DNA from 3 places in the Citrobacter farmeri genome. Region 3 is predicted to be linked to each of the others. Evidence: predicted binding sites of a transcription regulator. Region 3 holds the regulator's gene; each other region holds the start of a gene.
The links. The regulator LexA, encoded in region 3, represses DNA repair genes until DNA is damaged. The targets are predictions, from matches to a motif close to TNCTGTATGTACATACAGNA.
Positions count from the first base shown of each region.

Region 1 (5,319 bases), 1.5 Mb from region 3:
CGGTGCGACCAGCAGAACCGGCTCTTTGCCTGCGGCTTTCATCTGCTCTTTAATCTGCGGCATGTTGCTCTGGAACTGACTTAGCATATTCGGATCCACTGGCACACTGTCGAGCATCACCTTACCGCTCTGCTGCGCCTGATTCACCACGTTAGAAAGCAGATTTTCCAGTTCGTTATTCAGCGTATAAACCGCCAGTTCCTGCTTACGCACGAACTGGTGCGTAATGCTGCGACGCAGCGCAAGACGGATATCAGCCACCAGCAGAATGGGGTCTTTCGTCACACTACTGCTGGCGACCAGCACGGTGGCGATGGTGACGATATCGCGCAGTGAAACACCTTCAATCAGCAATGCGCGATACACTTTCAGCAACTGGCTGTAATTCAGCGCGGCGCTGAGATCTTCCGCCAGCCGCGGAGCCATCGAAGAGAGTCGGTTATGCAGTTGGGTAATATCGTCGTAGTTGAACAGATCGGGAATGTAACTGCGCACCACCTTATTTACGTGAGTGGCAATGACACTGGCGCAGTCAATCACCTGATAACCCATATTCAATGCTTTTGCTTTCTGCGCTGCCTGAATCCAGGTCACCGGCATATTGTAAGCCGGGTCATTGCCTAATATGCCGTCAATCTCGCCGTAGGTTTCGCTGGAAGACAGCGCCATCAGGCGGTCGGACGGGATATCGGCCTCATCGGCCTTAATACCATTGATATAGATCGCGTACTGGCTGGGCTTTAACCTGAAATTTTCACGAATGCGAATTTCTGGCAGCAATACGCCATTAGTATCGGAAATCACCTGACGCACGCCGCGAATACGCTGGGTCAGCGGATTACCTTTTGATTTATCCACCAGTGAAACCAGCTTATACCCCAGGCTCAGGCTGATGGGTTCAATCAGGGGGATGGTTTCCCAGGTGACCTGCTGCTCGGTCGTTTCGACGATGGTTTTCGTCAGCGTTTCGAGGTTTTTCTCTTCGGCTTCGGCGGTTTTCGGACGTTTACTCATCCGCCATGCGGTGAAGCCCAGCAGGCCGCTGAACACGAGGAAGGGAAAGTGCGGCATTCCTGGAACCACCGCCAGCACGAACATAATGCTGGTGGCGGTATAGAGTACCGAAGGACTGGCCAGCAACTGTGCGCGGACATCGGTGGCAATATCGCCATTGTCGCTGACGCGGGTCACGATAATTGCGGCGGCGGTGGAAAGCAGCAGGGAAGGGATCTGTGCAACCAGTCCATCACCAATGGTCATCAGCACGTACTGCTGGAATGCGGCTTCAGCGCTAAGATCGTATTTGAAAATACCGATGCACACGCCGCCGATCAGGTTGATCGCCAGAATCATCATGCCGGCGATGGCATCGCCGCGGACAAACTTCGAGGCCCCGTCCATCGCGCCGTAGAAATCCGCTTCGCTGGCGACGTCCTTACGCCGCGTCTGCGCCTGCTGCTGGTTAATAAGACCCGCGTTCAGATCGGCGTCGATTGCCATCTGTTTACCCGGCATCGCGTCGAGGGTAAAACGGGCGGACACTTCGGAGATACGTTCGGCACCTTTGGTAACCACGATAAAGTTGATTGTGAACAGCGTCAGTAAATCCGATCGTGAAAACATCGTGGCGGCGCTGCATGGTCAGTCGATTTTCAACGGCGGCGGACTGACGCCGCTCAATAAGATTGGTCAAAAACCGATTACGCGTACGGTAAGCAATAACAACAAGTCGCGTAATCAACCGGGCAAGGAGGAACTGACCTCGCCGAAAGAAGTGGTGCAGGTGAGTGATGAAACTGAAAAGAAAGTGCGTGATGTGAATGAAAAGACGTCGTTGCTGAAGAGAAAGTCAGCTTCAGAATTGGGGGAGCTCGCGACCAGCATCAATATTGTCGCCCGCAATGCCCACATGGAAACCAACCTGGAAATGGAGATTGTACCGCAGGGGTTACGTGTGCTGATTAAAGACGACCAGAATCGCAATATGTTTGAGCGAGGCAGCGCGAGGATCATGCCGTTCTTTAGATCGCTGTTGGTGGAACTGGCTCCGGTATTTGACTCACTGGACAATAAGATCATTATCACCGGGCATACCGATGCGATGGGCTATAAAAACAATATCTATAACAACTGGAATCTGTCAGGCGACAGAGCGTTGTCAGCTCGCCGCGTACTGGAAGAAGCTGGAATGCCTGATGATAAAGTGATGCAGGTGAGCGCAATGGCTGACCAGATGCTACTGGATAGTAAAAACCCACAAAGTGCGGGCAACCGGCGCATCGAAATTATGATCCTGACCCAGAGTGCAGCGGATACGTTGTATCAGTATTTTGGTCAGCATGGTGAAAAGGTCGTACAACCGCTGGTCGAAAAACTCGATAAAAAACAGCAGATCGCCGCATTGCATCACAAGGTACGACCGCAATAATTTGTGCATATTGATCCCCCGTGCCGGACGGGGGAATAGTGCCCTGGCATGGCGGCGGCATTCTACTCAGCCTGAACCCGCCAGTATGGCGTTGTCTGGTGCGTACAATCCTTTCCCACGTTAAAATAACACTGTATACTTAAACAGTATTGTGGGGGATGAGTGATGCGTAAAATCATACATGTTGATATGGACTGTTTTTTCGCAGCGGTTGAGATGCGTGACAACCCGGCGCTGCGCGACATCCCTATTGCGATTGGCGGCAGCCGCGAACGCAGAGGCGTCATCAGTACCGCCAACTATCCCGCCCGTAAATTTGGCGTGCGCAGCGCGATGCCCACCGGGATGGCGCTGAAGCTGTGCCCGCACCTCATGCTATTACCCGGGCGCTACGAAGCCTATAAAGAAGCCTCCCGCCAGATTCAGGACATCTTTTCACGCTACACTGCATTAATTGAGCCACTGTCCCTGGATGAAGCGTATCTGGATGTCACGGACAGCATGCACTGTCATGGTTCGGCAACGCTCATCGCCCAGGAGATCCGCCAGACTATCTTCAACGAACTGCAACTTACCGCCTCGGCGGGCGTGGCGCCGGTGAAGTTTCTGGCCAAGATCGCCTCCGATCTGAATAAACCCAACGGGCAATATGTCATTACGCCGGATGCTGTGCCGGCGTTCCTCAGGACGTTACCACTGGGTAAAATTCCCGGCGTCGGTAAAGTGTCTGCAGCAAAGCTGGAAAGCATGGGGCTACGCACCTGCGGTGATGTGCAGCAGTTCGATCTGGCGACATTACTTAAGCGCTTCGGTAAGTTTGGTCGGGTACTGTGGGAGCGCAGTCAGGGAATCGACGATCGGGACGTCAATAATGAACGCTTACGAAAATCGATCGGCGTCGAACGCACAATGGCGGAAGACATTCATGAGTGGTCCGACTGTGAAGCGATTATTGAGCGGTTATATCCGGAACTTGAGCGACGGCTGGCGAAAGTGAAACCCGATCTGCTCATCGCCCGTCAGGGGGTGAAGCTAAAGTTTAATGATTTTCAGCAAACCACTCAGGAACACGTCTGGCCGCGACTGAATAAAGAAGATCTGATTTCTACCGCGCGTAAAACCTGGGACGAGCGCCGGGGAGGGCGGGGGGTACGCCTGGTGGGGCTGCACGTTACGCTGCTCGATCCGCAACTGGAACGGCAGTTATTACTGGGGTTATAACCGCGATGAATAACGGGTATGAAACTGCCGGATGGCGTTTCACTTATCCGGCCTACAAATCTGTTGACAGTTCGTAGGCCGGATAAGGCGCAACGCACCGCCATCCGGCAAGATTAAAGCATAACGATCGTGACTTACTTCGTCGGAATCGCTTTCAGCAGTTCGGTCAGAAGCCGCCAGTAATGACTGACGCTTTCGATATGCACTTGCTCATCCGGTGAGTGTGGGCCGGTGATGGTTGGCCCGATAGAGACCATATCCATATTTGGGTATGGCTTTTTAAACAGACCGCATTCCAGACCCGCGTGGATAATCTGGATGTTCGGCGTCTTGTTGAACAGACGCTGATAGGTTTCGCGCACCAGATGCATCACCGGGGAGTTCGCATCCGGCTGCCAGCCAGGGTAGCTCCCTTTAGCTTCGGTTTTCGCGCCCGCCAGTTTGCCCAGGGAATCCAGCATGCTAACGACATAATCTTTACCCGTGTCGATCAGCGAACGGATCAGACAATGGATTTCGACGTTGTCATCGGTCATGGTGACGACACCCACGTTCAGTGAGGTTTCAACCACGCCCTTTGCGACGTCGGAATTGCGGATCACGCCGTTCGGCGTCGCGTTCAACAGACGGATAAAGCCGTCACGAGACTGCGCCGTCAGTGCCGCTTTATCGTTCGCAGCGCTCTCCAGCAGAACCACCAGGTTTTTCTCTTTTTCGGCCAGTTCGTTTTTCAGAATGTCCTGATAAGCGTTGACCTGCGCCTTCAGCGCATCAACCTTGTCCGCTGCGACGGCGACGGTCGCAAAGGCTTCACGCGGAATCGCGTTACGCAGCGTACCGCCGTTGAAATCGACCAGACGCAGATCCAGCTCTTCAGCATGACCCGCCAGGAAACGAACCAACAGTTTGTTCGCGTTGCCAAGACCGACGTGGATTTCGCCACCGGAGTGACCGCCTTTCAGCCCTTTCAGGGTCAGCTTAACGGTCTGGAAGCCTGCCGGAACGGCTTCACGGGTCAGGGGCAGGTTAGAGGTGAAGTCGATCCCCCCCGCGCAACCCATGTAGATCTCACCTTCTTCTTCAGAATCGGTGTTGATCAGAATGTCCGCCTGCAACCAGTTGGCCTGCAGGCCAAATGCACCGTCCATCCCCGCTTCTTCCGTCATCGTCAGCAGTACTTCCAGCGGACCGTGAACGACGCTGTCGTCAGCCAGAACGGCCAGTGCGGAAGCCATCCCGATGCCGTTATCGGCACCCAGCGTGGTGCCACGCGCTTTTACCCATTCGCCGTCGATATAAGGCTGGATCGGATCTTTCGTGAAATCGTGCACGGTGTCGTTGTTTTTCTGCGGCACCATATCCAGGTGCGCTTGCAGAACCACCGGTTTACGGTTTTCCATTCCTGCGCTGGCCGGTTTGCGAATCAGGATATTGCCCACCTGGTCGCGCTCAACGTGGAAACCTTTTTCGTTTGCCCAGCCAATGATGTGCTCAGCGAGTTGCTCTTCGTGATAGGACGGGTGAGGAATAGAGCAGATTTTTGCAAAAATATCCCACAGCGGTTGCGGCGAGAGTTGAGACAGTTCTGACACGATAAGTCTCCTTTAGGTGCCCTGCAAACAAGCTTGCAGGTCACAGGGTTAGCAGGTTAATTATTACCACAAGTCAGG
Region 1 covers NZ_CP077291.1:3,680,366-3,685,684, reverse strand. The annotation lists partial or broken gene I6L53_RS17305 (flagellar biosynthesis protein FlhA) at 1-1,602, opposite strand, end outside; gene lafU (putative lateral flagellar export/assembly protein LafU) at 1,565-2,428, shown strand; gene dinB (DNA polymerase IV) at 2,594-3,649, shown strand; gene pepD (cytosol nonspecific dipeptidase) at 3,784-5,241, opposite strand.
Region 1: dinB (DNA polymerase IV) is a predicted target of LexA. The motif match lies at 2,558-2,577, and genes of this name have one in related genera.

Region 2 (5,319 bases), 2.1 Mb from region 3:
AATCACCACTTCTCCCCAGCAGCCGTGGCTACGAATCAGACGCCCCACCTGCTGGATAAGATTAAACGAGGCAGCGGGCAGACTCTGCACTTCAAAGGGATAACGATTGAGGCTTTTGAGCCACTCGCCTTCAGTGATCACCACCGGGCTGTCGATGGGGGGGAAGGCAATTTTGTGAATATGTACCTGACTGAGCAAATCGCCTTTTAGATCCAGCCCTTCGGCGAAAGATTGCAACCCAACCAACACGCTACGCTCGCCGTTCTCTACCCGCTTACGGTGCAACTCCACCAACCGATAGCGCGGCTGGTCACCCTGGACCAGCAGCAACAAACGCAGATCGGTGACGTGTTCCAGAAATCGCTGCATTGCCCGTCCGCTGGCAAACAATACCAGCATGCCGGTATGTTTTTTACTTTCCAGCTGTTCGCGAAAATAGGCGGCCATCTCCGCGATATGCTGCTCTTCGCTGTCAATCAGCGGCTCATAGCGCATCTGCGGAATAATGATTTTGCCCTGTTTGACGTGGTTAAACGGCGAATCGAGCGCGACAAAGCGGTCTCCGGCTTTCTCTTTCAGACCGCTCATCTCCTGCAGACGCGAAAAACTGTTAAGCGAACGCAGCGTGGCGGAAGTGACAATAATATGCGGTACGCTGCGCCAGAGTAACCGCTCCAGCTGATCGCTCACGCGGATCCCCACACAGTGAAACCAGACGTGAGGCTGCCCGTCACGCATATCGCGCGTCACCCATTTCGACACCGGCGCACCGGACGACTGGGCCAGTGAGGCCAGCCGCCACAGTTTGCTTTGCGCCTCAAACATCCCCAACGCGCGATTCATCTGCAAAATAGCCCGATGCAGGCGCACAACATCATGACTGCCCGTTTTCTCGCTGAGATCGTTCAAAAATAACTCCGCCAGGCCGCGCAGCGTTTCGGTGAGTTTCGCCAGCCGTTGGCAAATTTCCATCACTTCATCCGGGAGTGTTCCCATCGCAAAGCGATGTTCCGCTTCCTGCCCGGCAGGCATAGTCAGATTGAGGATGCTGTTAAGCGAGGCGATAAGCTCATACAGCTCTTCGCAATGGGCGTTTAAACGCTCCGGATTCGCCAGCGGCGGCGTGGTTTTGGGACGAAACTGCTCCATGCAGGTCGCCACCAGTTTGCCGAACAGATCCAGTTGCAGGCGATACCAGGGGGCAGTGATTTCGGCACTCATTTCCAGCGCATCGCGGGCGACGTCCGGCAGGTGATGGCCTTCATCCAGCACCAACAGCAGATTTTTCGGGTCCGGCAACACCGCTTCGCTTTCCATTGCCGCCATTACCAGCGCATGGTTTGCCACCACCACTTCTGCTTCCTGAATCTCACGACGCGCTACAAAGAACGGGCACTCACGATAGTAATGACAGTTGCGGTTCAGACAGCTGGCTTTGTCGGTGCTCAATCGCCGCCAGAGATCGTCATCAATCGCGATATCCGTATGATCGCGCAGGCCGTCCCACTTGTAGCTGTCAAGGTCGCCTTTCAGCTTTGCGCAGCGCTTCTGTTCTTCCTTGTTGTTCGCCGTGAGTTCATCGTCAAGAAACGCGAGCAGATCCTGCTGAGTGGGTTCAGTACTGGCCAGCGCGGTCAGATTTCGCGGACACACATAGCGGCCGCGGCCAAACGCGGCGGTAAAGCGAAGATCGGGAATGATTTTGCGCAGTAGCGGCAGATCTTTACTGTAGATCTGATCCTGCAACGCCACGTTGGCGGTACTGACTACCAGCGTTTTTTGCTCTTCCCGCGCAATGGCAATGCCGGGAAGGAGATAAGACAGGGTTTTCCCCACCCCGGTGGGTGCTTCAATCGCCAGATGACGCCCTTCTTCTCCGGTCAGCGTTTTCGCGACATCGGCAATCATCTGCCGCTGCGGCGCACGGGGGATAAAGTCGGGGATCTGTTCCTGAAGCGCCTTATACCAGGCGGCGATTTGCGCTTTGAGCGCAGCAGTTAATGCCATGAGAAAACCTGAAATACTGTATAAACAGCCACTATTGTGGCACATTTCAGGCCTGGAACGTATCTTTTTTGCCGGTTCTGGAAAGCGCTTCGCAACCTGGAGGCGAAGTGCCGGATGGCGGCTTGCGCCTTATCCGGCCTGCGTTTAAGCATACTCCTGGCCGGATAAGCGCAGCGCCATCAGGCTGCTGCGCGGCGACTTAATAGTAACCCAGCAGCTTCCACCACAACATGCCAACCGCGAAGATGATGATCACATTGAACGTCACCACACACAGGTTGATTCTGTAGAACCGTGGCCGTTCGAAATAGCCTTGCGCAAAGTAGATAGGACCTGGTCCGCCGCCGTACTCGGTGTTCCCCCACATCAGGTTGCTGAAAATACCGAAACAGATAGCCACCATCATCGGCGGTGCCCCGGCCGCAATCGCCGTGGCGGCAAACGGTGCGTACAGTGCGGCAACGTGCCCCGTGGCGGTGGCAAACAGATAGTGGACGTAGATGTACAGGACGCCGAGCACGATAAAAGCTTCCATCGCGCCGAATCCCTGAATTCCACTGCCCAACTTCACTGTCATCCATTTGATGAATCCCAGATCCGCCAGGCCGGTCGCCAGGCTGATAATCACGCTGAACCAAATCACCGTGTCCCACGCCGCATGGTCATTAAGGAGGCTCTTCCAGCTTACCGCACCGGTCGCAAACAGATAGGCCGCCAGACCCAGCCCAACCGACGTCGCGGAGATACCGGTGATCAGACTGGTTCCCCAGCCCACCAGCGCCAGCACAAAGCCTACGGCCACTTTTTTCTCATTACTGCTCATACCGCCCAGTTCGCTGAGCGACTGTTTGCCCATCGCTTTGGCTTCCGGTGTGTGCTTTAGTTCCGGATCCAACAGCTTGTAGACCAGCAGCGGCATCAGGCAAAAACAAACCATCGCCGGCACCACCGCGGAAATAAACCAGCCGCCCCAGGTGATATCCAGACCCAGTGTGGATTTTGCCAGGCTTGCTACCAGCGGGTTCGCTGCCATCCCCGTCAAAAATATCGCCCCGGTGATCGGCGTAAACTGAAAGCAGACCATCGTTAAGAAATCGCCAATCCGCTTACCGGTTGCGCCGGGCGCCGAGCCGAGTACGTCGTTGATTGAGCGAGCGATGGGGAAAATAATTCCGCCAGAACGCGCCGTCACAGAAGGCATCGCCGGGGCCATAATCAGGTCTGAAACGCCAAGTGAATAGGCAATTCCCAGGCTGCTTCCGCCAAACAGCGACAGCATTTTATAGGCAATACGTTTCCCCAGCCCGGAGGTAACAAACCCCAGCGAGAGCACGTAAGCGCAGAAAATCAGCCACACGGTGCCAGAGGCAAAGCCCGACAGCGCCTTCGCCTCGGTCAACGTTTTGCTAAAGATGACCACGCAAAGCGCAATCAGCATGACCGCCCCCGAAGGGAGCGGTTGGGTCAGGATCGCCGCAATGGTGGCGGCGAAAATCGCAAACATATGCCAGGCCGCCGGCGTTAACCCGTCAGGGACGGGAATAAACCAAATGACGGCACCAATCACCAGCGGGATCAGAAATGAGATAAATTTCTTTCCCGCGACAGAATTTGTAGACATAGCAATATCCTTATTCCGTTAGCACGAGAACGTTCATTTCCGTGACTGATACCTGGACAGCACCTGATCGACCATTTCAGGTGCCATGCCCAGATAATTTGCCGGATCGGTCAGTCGGTTAATCAGTTGCGGATTCAGTCGCTGCGCCACTGTTGGCATCGCATTCAGCACGTCAGCCAGGTGACCGCCCTTCTCGTTGACGATACGACAGGCGTCATACACCACGTCGTGGGCGTCCTGGCGACCGATGTACGGGGCCAGCCCCATCATCACCGCTTCTGCCACAATCAGACCATTGGTCATTCCGAGATTACGCTTCATTGCTGCTTCATCAACTTCCAACCCTGCCAGCATAAAATTGGCCTGATGCAGCGCCCCTGCGCTCAGCACGAAACTTTCCGGGATCGCAATCCACTCCGCATGCCATGGCCCGGTAGCGCGTTCCAGATCCTGAACCATCGCATCCAGCATCAGTCCGGCCTGTTGACGAACGCCTTTCGCGCAGGCCAGCATCAGTTCGCTGGAGATAGGATTGCGTTTTTGCGGCATCGTACTGCTCGCACCGCGCCCTTTCACGAACGGTTCATACAGTTCACCAAACTCATTAGACGCCATCAGCATCACATCATAAGCAATTTTCCCTAGCGAACCGGTCATCACCGCCAGCAGGTTCACCGCTTCGGCAAAGCCATCGCGCGCCACGTGCCAGGTGGAGGTCGGCACGTTAAGACCCAACTCTTCCATCAGCGCTTTTTGTACCGCTAATCCTTTATCACCCAGCGATGCCAGCGTTCCGGCAGCCCCGGCAAATTCACCGACCAGCACGCGGGGACGCGCCTGTTGCAGACGTTCGGCGTGGCGTTCAAACATGTCCAGCCAGATCGCGGCTTTATAGCCAAAAGTCACCGGCAGCGCCTGCTGTAAGTGAGTGCGTCCGGCCATCGGCGTGTCACGATAGCGCAGCGCCAGGTCAGCCAGCGTCGCACGCAAGCGATCCATATCCGCCTCGATCAGTTCAAAGGCATCACGGATTTGCAGAACCACCGCCGTGTCCATAATGTCCTGCGTCGTCGCTCCCCAGTGTACATAGCCGCCAGACTCGCCGGCCTGCTTTGAAATCTGGTGAACAAGCGGCAGGATCGGGTAACCGACGATTTCTGTCTCATGGCGCAGCAAATCAAAATCCAGCGTATCGGCATTGCACTTTTCGGCTATCTCGTTAGCTGCCGCTTCCGGGATCACCCCGCAGCGCGCCTGTGCCCTGGCGAGTGCGACCTCAACTTCGACATATTTGCGAATGAGTTCGTAGTCATCAAACACCGCGCGCATTGCCGGTGTACCAAAAGAATCTCTAAATAAAACAGAATCCATTACATTCGAAGCCATAAATCCCCCGGTTTAATCCGATAGTGATAAGATGAGTATCTGGCCCGGTTTACACGTTAACCGGAATAAATGAAATGTCCGAACATAATATAATGTCCGTACATTTAGAATGTACGGACATTTATAATAATCATGATGTATGTAGGGAATAGTCCGTACCCATTTTTGTGACTGTGATCATTAATTATTTGATGAAACTGCGATGAAAGAATCTCTGTACAAGCGGATAGCCCGTGAACTGGCCCATCAAATCTCGACGGGAATTTATCCGCCCGGTTCGTTGTTTCCGACGGAAATGGAACTGT
Region 2 covers NZ_CP077291.1:3,102,933-3,108,251, forward strand. The annotation lists gene dinG (ATP-dependent DNA helicase DinG) at 1-2,007, opposite strand, end outside; gene I6L53_RS14620 (DASS family sodium-coupled anion symporter) at 2,207-3,628, opposite strand; gene pcaB (3-carboxy-cis,cis-muconate cycloisomerase) at 3,662-5,014, opposite strand; gene I6L53_RS14630 (GntR family transcriptional regulator) at 5,217-5,319, shown strand, end outside.
Region 2: dinG (ATP-dependent DNA helicase DinG) is a predicted target of LexA. The motif match lies at 2,022-2,041, and genes of this name have one in related genera.

Region 3 (5,319 bases):
TCCCTTTCAGGGATTCAAGTTGGTCAGCCAGATCGCCTGCGGCATTTGACACCTGCCGGTAGCCTGTACTGCCGGGAACAAAGAGATCGAGGGGATTAATATTGTCCAGAGTGCGACGATAGTTATTTACGTCGTCGGTAACATCATCAATCTTATCGCGCAGATTATCCTTGTCGGAAATCTGCCCACCGATAGCCGGGAAGATCACCGTAATGTCATCATCCGGCTGTGACTTCGCCAACAATGCCGGGTTGATGAGTACGCCGCTGCCATAATTTGCCGACGCGACGCCCGTGCCGCCCATCGCGTCATTACGCGCTTCAGTCCAGGAATTTGCGGCACTCGCGGTTTGAGACGCCAACAGCGAGCCCGTCATCGCCACCACCAAAAGATTCAAATTTTTATTCACAGTAAGCCCATTTTATTCGCAGGTGAAAATCGTCTCTGTCAGTATCAACCAGACAGAGTTGGAGCATTGCTGTGATTAACAAGGAAAAAGTCGCCTGTTTTGCCCCTGTCCTTTTATCGCCGGGGCGTTTATTTTTGTGATAAGCCTCAATATATATAGAAGAGTTTGTAAATCAGGGAAAGATTAGCGAGCGATTTATCGCTCCGGCCTGGAACTCGGCGTTTCTCCCATAACATGATAAAGTGAGGGTTTTCTTACTCCACGCGATCCGAGGTGCCCAATGGAAAAGACCACAACGCAAGAGTTGCTGGCGCAAGCTGAAAAATTGTGCGCGCAACGCAATGTGCGCCTGACCCCACAGCGCCTCGAAGTGCTGCGGCTGATGAGCCTGCAGGAAGGTGCGATTAGCGCTTACGATCTGCTGGACCTGCTGCGTGAATCCGAACCGCAGGCCAAGCCGCCAACGGTCTATCGCGCACTCGATTTTCTGCTTGAACAAGGGTTTGTGCATAAGGTCGAATCCACCAACAGCTATGTGTTGTGCTACCTGTTCGATCAGCCAACCCATACTTCCGCGATGTTTATCTGCGACCGCTGCGGTGCAGTGAAAGAAGAGTGTGCGGAAGGCGTGGAAGACATTATGCATACGCTGGCGGCGAAGATGGGATTTGCTCTGCGCCACAATGTCATTGAAGCACACGGATTATGTTCAGCCTGCGTGGAAGTAGAAGCCTGTCGTCACCCTGGCGAGTGCCAGCACGATCATTCGATTCAGGTTAAAAAGAAACCTCGTTAAAGGCGAGGGCGGCATGCTATGCCGCCCGAAGCAAACAGAGGGGGGTACATCCTTGTACTCACGGGTAAGAGGGGGGATTACCAGCGATAGTCGTTGCGTTTTTCCCAGCTATCGACCTCTTTCTCCGCCTGATCTTTCGCGTAACCATAGCGTTCCTGAATTTTACCTACCAGTTGATCACGCTTACCTTCAATGACCGTCATATCGTCATCGGTCAGTTTGCCCCACTGCTCTTTCACCTTACCTTTAAACTGTTTCCAGTTACCGCCGACTTCGTCTTTATTCATCATAACGTCCTCTTTACCAGGCTGTGAATAGTGAGAGTAAACCGCCCAACTGCGTTCGTTTTCTGCTGGACGTGAGATTAAGTGTAGTCATAGATTCTGGGTTAAATTCACTATTCAGAATCTTTAACCATTACGAGGCAGCAAACCAGGTCCCGTTTCGCCAGTGACGTCGCCAAATCCAGGCTAATGACAACCCGCGCAGCGCCAGAAAAACCGCCAGCGCCAGCCATAAACCGTGATTACCCAACACGGGTAGCGCCAGCAGCGTCAGCGCAAACCCGGTAGCCGCCACCGCCATGCTGTTACGCATTTCAGCCGCCCGCGTTGCGCCGATAAACATGCCATCCAGCAGATAACACCAGACACCAACCAGAGGCAAAATCGCCTGCCAGACCAGGTAGCGATCGGCAAGTTGTTGGATTTGCGGTAGTGATGTCAGCAGCGCAACGATCGGTTCGCCCGCGAGTAAATAGACCAGTGAAAACAGCAGTGCGACGATGCCTGACTGACGGCACGCCGCACGCCAGACTTCCAGTAACTGACTGCCGTCGCGGGCGCCATAAGCCTGACCGGAATGCGCCTCCACGGCGTAGGCAAAGCCATCCAGCGCATAGGCCGTAAACGTCAGCAGCGTCATCAACACGGCGTTAACGGCGATGATATCGCTGCCCAGTCTGGCCCCCAGCACGGTGATCGCGCCAAAGCAGAGCTGCAGCAGCAGTGAACGCAGCATGATGTCGCGATTAAGCGCCAGAAGGCGGCGTACATTTCCCCGCCAGGCCTGTTTGAGCATGGCGCGGGAGACACCACGCAGGCGCAGTACTTTACGCACCATCAACAAACCGATCAGCAGCGTCGCATATTCCGCGATTACCGTCGCCAGCGCGGCCCCTTGCACGTTCATGTGCAGCCCCATCACCAGCCAAAGGTCGAGCACAATATTCAAAATATTGCCGACAATCAGCAGAATAACCGGTGCACGCGCGTACTGTACGCCCAGCAACCAGCCGAGCAGTACCAGATTCGCCAGCGACGCCGGAGCGCTCAGCCAGCGAATGGCCAGAAACCGTCTTGCCTGCTCCAGCACCGCTTCGCTACCACCCACGATGTGCAGCGCCAGATCGATAATCGGTGTGCGAAAGAGCGCAATCATAGCCCCAGCGCCCAACGCCAGGATCAGCGGTTGCACCAGAGCCCGTGCCAGCGCCTGAGGATTCTTCGCGCCGAACGCCTGCGCCGTCAGCCCGGTCGTGCTCATGCGTAAAAAGAGCAGGAGCATGAACAGAAAACTCGTTGCCGTCGCCCCCACTGCCACCCCGCCAAGATATACAGGGCTGTCCAGGTGACCAATGACCGCCGTATCCACCAGTCCCAGCAGAGGAACGGTGATATTGGAGAAAATCATAGGTAAGGCGAGACGCCAGAGCGCCTTGTCAGCAGAAGCAAAAAACGGCATGGAGCGAGCCTGAGAAGAGGTCATAACGAGAGTGGTGAGAGTGCCGGATAACGGCGTAAACGCCTTATCCGGCCTACAGGATTACTACAGCCATTCACCGTTACGGATGACGCCAACGGCCAATCCTTCGATGGTGAAATTCTGTTCGCGAAGGTCAACCAGGATAGGTTTAAATTCGCTGTTTTCAGGCAGTAACTCAACTTTATTGCCCTGTTTTTTCAAGCGTTTGACCGTCACTTCGTCGTCGATACGCGCCACAACCACCTGGCCGTTACGCACATCCTGGGTTTTGTGTACCGCCAACAGATCGCCATCCATAATACCGATATCTTTCATCGACATCCCGCTGACGCGCAGCAGGAAATCGGCATTCGGCTTAAACAGAGACGGGTCCACCTGATAATGGCCTTCGATGTGCTGCTGCGCCAACAGTGGTTCGCCCGCCGCGACACGACCGATAAGCGGTAACCCCTCTTCTTCTTCCTGCAGCAGTCGAATGCCGCGAGAAGCGCCGGAGACGATTTCAATTGCCCCTTTCCGCGCCAGCGCTTTCAGGTGTTCTTCAGCCGCGTTTGGGGAACGGAACCCCAAACGCTGTGCGATCTCCGCACGCGTCGGTGGCATACCTGTCTGGCTGATGTGATCCCGAATGAGATCAAACACCTCTTGTTGCCTGGCCGTTAACGCTTTCATTCCGCCCCCTGGGTGTATATACAGTTATGCTGTGAGTATATACAGCTAAAGGTGATTTTGGAACCACAAACTGCACATTCAACAGCAGATTTAACCTGTTATGGAATCAGGGTCGAAAAAACCTTAGCGAAAATGTGTCCACAGCAGGAGGCCCCAGGTGATCAGCGCCACAATGATAGAGAGCAGCACCGCCGCCGATCCCATATCTTTTGCACGACCAGAGAGTTCATGATAATCAGAGCCGATACGGTCCACCACGGCCTCAATGGCGCTGTTCAGAATTTCAACAATCATGACCAGCATAACGGAGCCGATCAATAGAACGCGCGTGATGGCATCCACATCCAGCCAGCAGGCGATAGCGACGGCCAGCAAAACCGCCACACTCTCCTGACGGAACGCGGCCTCGTTAATCCACGCGGCGCGAAAACCTTTCCAGGAATAGCCTGCAGCTTTGATAATTCGGGTGAATCCAGTGGTATTATTAGCCATTAAAAGAACCTTTTTGCATTATTGGCGTCAATGACATTGTCTAATTAACTCATGTGATTCGAGTTAGGGCACGCGGCGCGAAGTATGACGGGATACACCAGAAATTCACATGACTTTCTGATATCCTTGCAACGCAATTGCATTATTAACCAGAGGCTTTACATCGTTTATGTCCGGCTGGCCACGAATTTACTACAAAATCCTGAATTTACCATTAAGTGTACTGGTAAAAAGCAAGTCTATTCCGGCAGATCCTGCCCCGGAATTGGGACTCAATACCTCTCGTCCAATTATGTACGTTTTACCGTACAACTCCAAAGCGGACTTGCTGACGCTGCGCGCGCAATGTCTGGCGCACGATCTCCCCGACCCGTTAGTGCCGCTGGAGATCGATGGCACCCAGTTGCCACGCTATGTATTCATTCACGGCGGACCGCGGGTATTCACCTATTACACACCGAAAGAAGAGTCCATCAAGCTGTTCCATAACTATCTCGACCTGCATCGCAGCAATCCAGACCTGGATGTGCAAATGGTGCCAGTGTCGGTGATGTTTGGACGCTCGCCGGGCCGTGAGAAGGGTGAGGTTAACCCGCCACTGCGCATGCTTAACGGCATCCAGAAATTCTTTGCCGTCTCCTGGCTGGGGCGCGACAGCTTTGTCCGTTTCTCACCTTCCGTGTCCCTGCGCCGAATGGCCGATGAGCACGGCACGGATAAAATCATTGCGCAGAAACTGGCACGCGTGGCGCGTATGCACTTCGCCCGTCAGCGTCTTGCCGCTGTGGGACCGCGCCTGCCTGCACGTCAGGATCTCTTCAACAAACTGTTGGCGTCCAAAGCGATTGCCCGCGCGGTCGAAGATGAAGCGCGCAGCAAGAAAATCTCCCATGAAAAGGCACAGCAAAACGCGATTGCGCTGATGGAAGAGATCGCCGCCAACTTCTCATACGAAATGATTCGCCTGACCGACCGCATCCTGGGTTTCACCTGGAACCGGCTCTATCAGGGGATCAACGTTCATAACGCCGAGCGCGTTCGCCAACTGGCGCACGACGGGCACGAAATTGTCTATGTTCCCTGCCACCGCAGCCACATGGACTATCTGCTGCTCTCCTACGTGCTCTATCACCAGGGGCTGGTGCCACCGCATATTGCCGCGGGTATCAACCTGAACTTTTGGCCA
Region 3 covers NZ_CP077291.1:336,105-341,423, reverse strand. The annotation lists gene I6L53_RS01560 (conjugal transfer protein TraF) at 1-376, opposite strand, end outside; gene zur (zinc uptake transcriptional repressor Zur) at 690-1,205, shown strand; gene I6L53_RS01550 (CsbD family protein) at 1,283-1,492, opposite strand; gene dinF (MATE family efflux transporter DinF) at 1,623-2,948, opposite strand; gene lexA (transcriptional repressor LexA) at 3,033-3,641, opposite strand; gene I6L53_RS01535 (diacylglycerol kinase) at 3,765-4,133, opposite strand; gene plsB (glycerol-3-phosphate 1-O-acyltransferase PlsB) at 4,303-5,319, shown strand, end outside.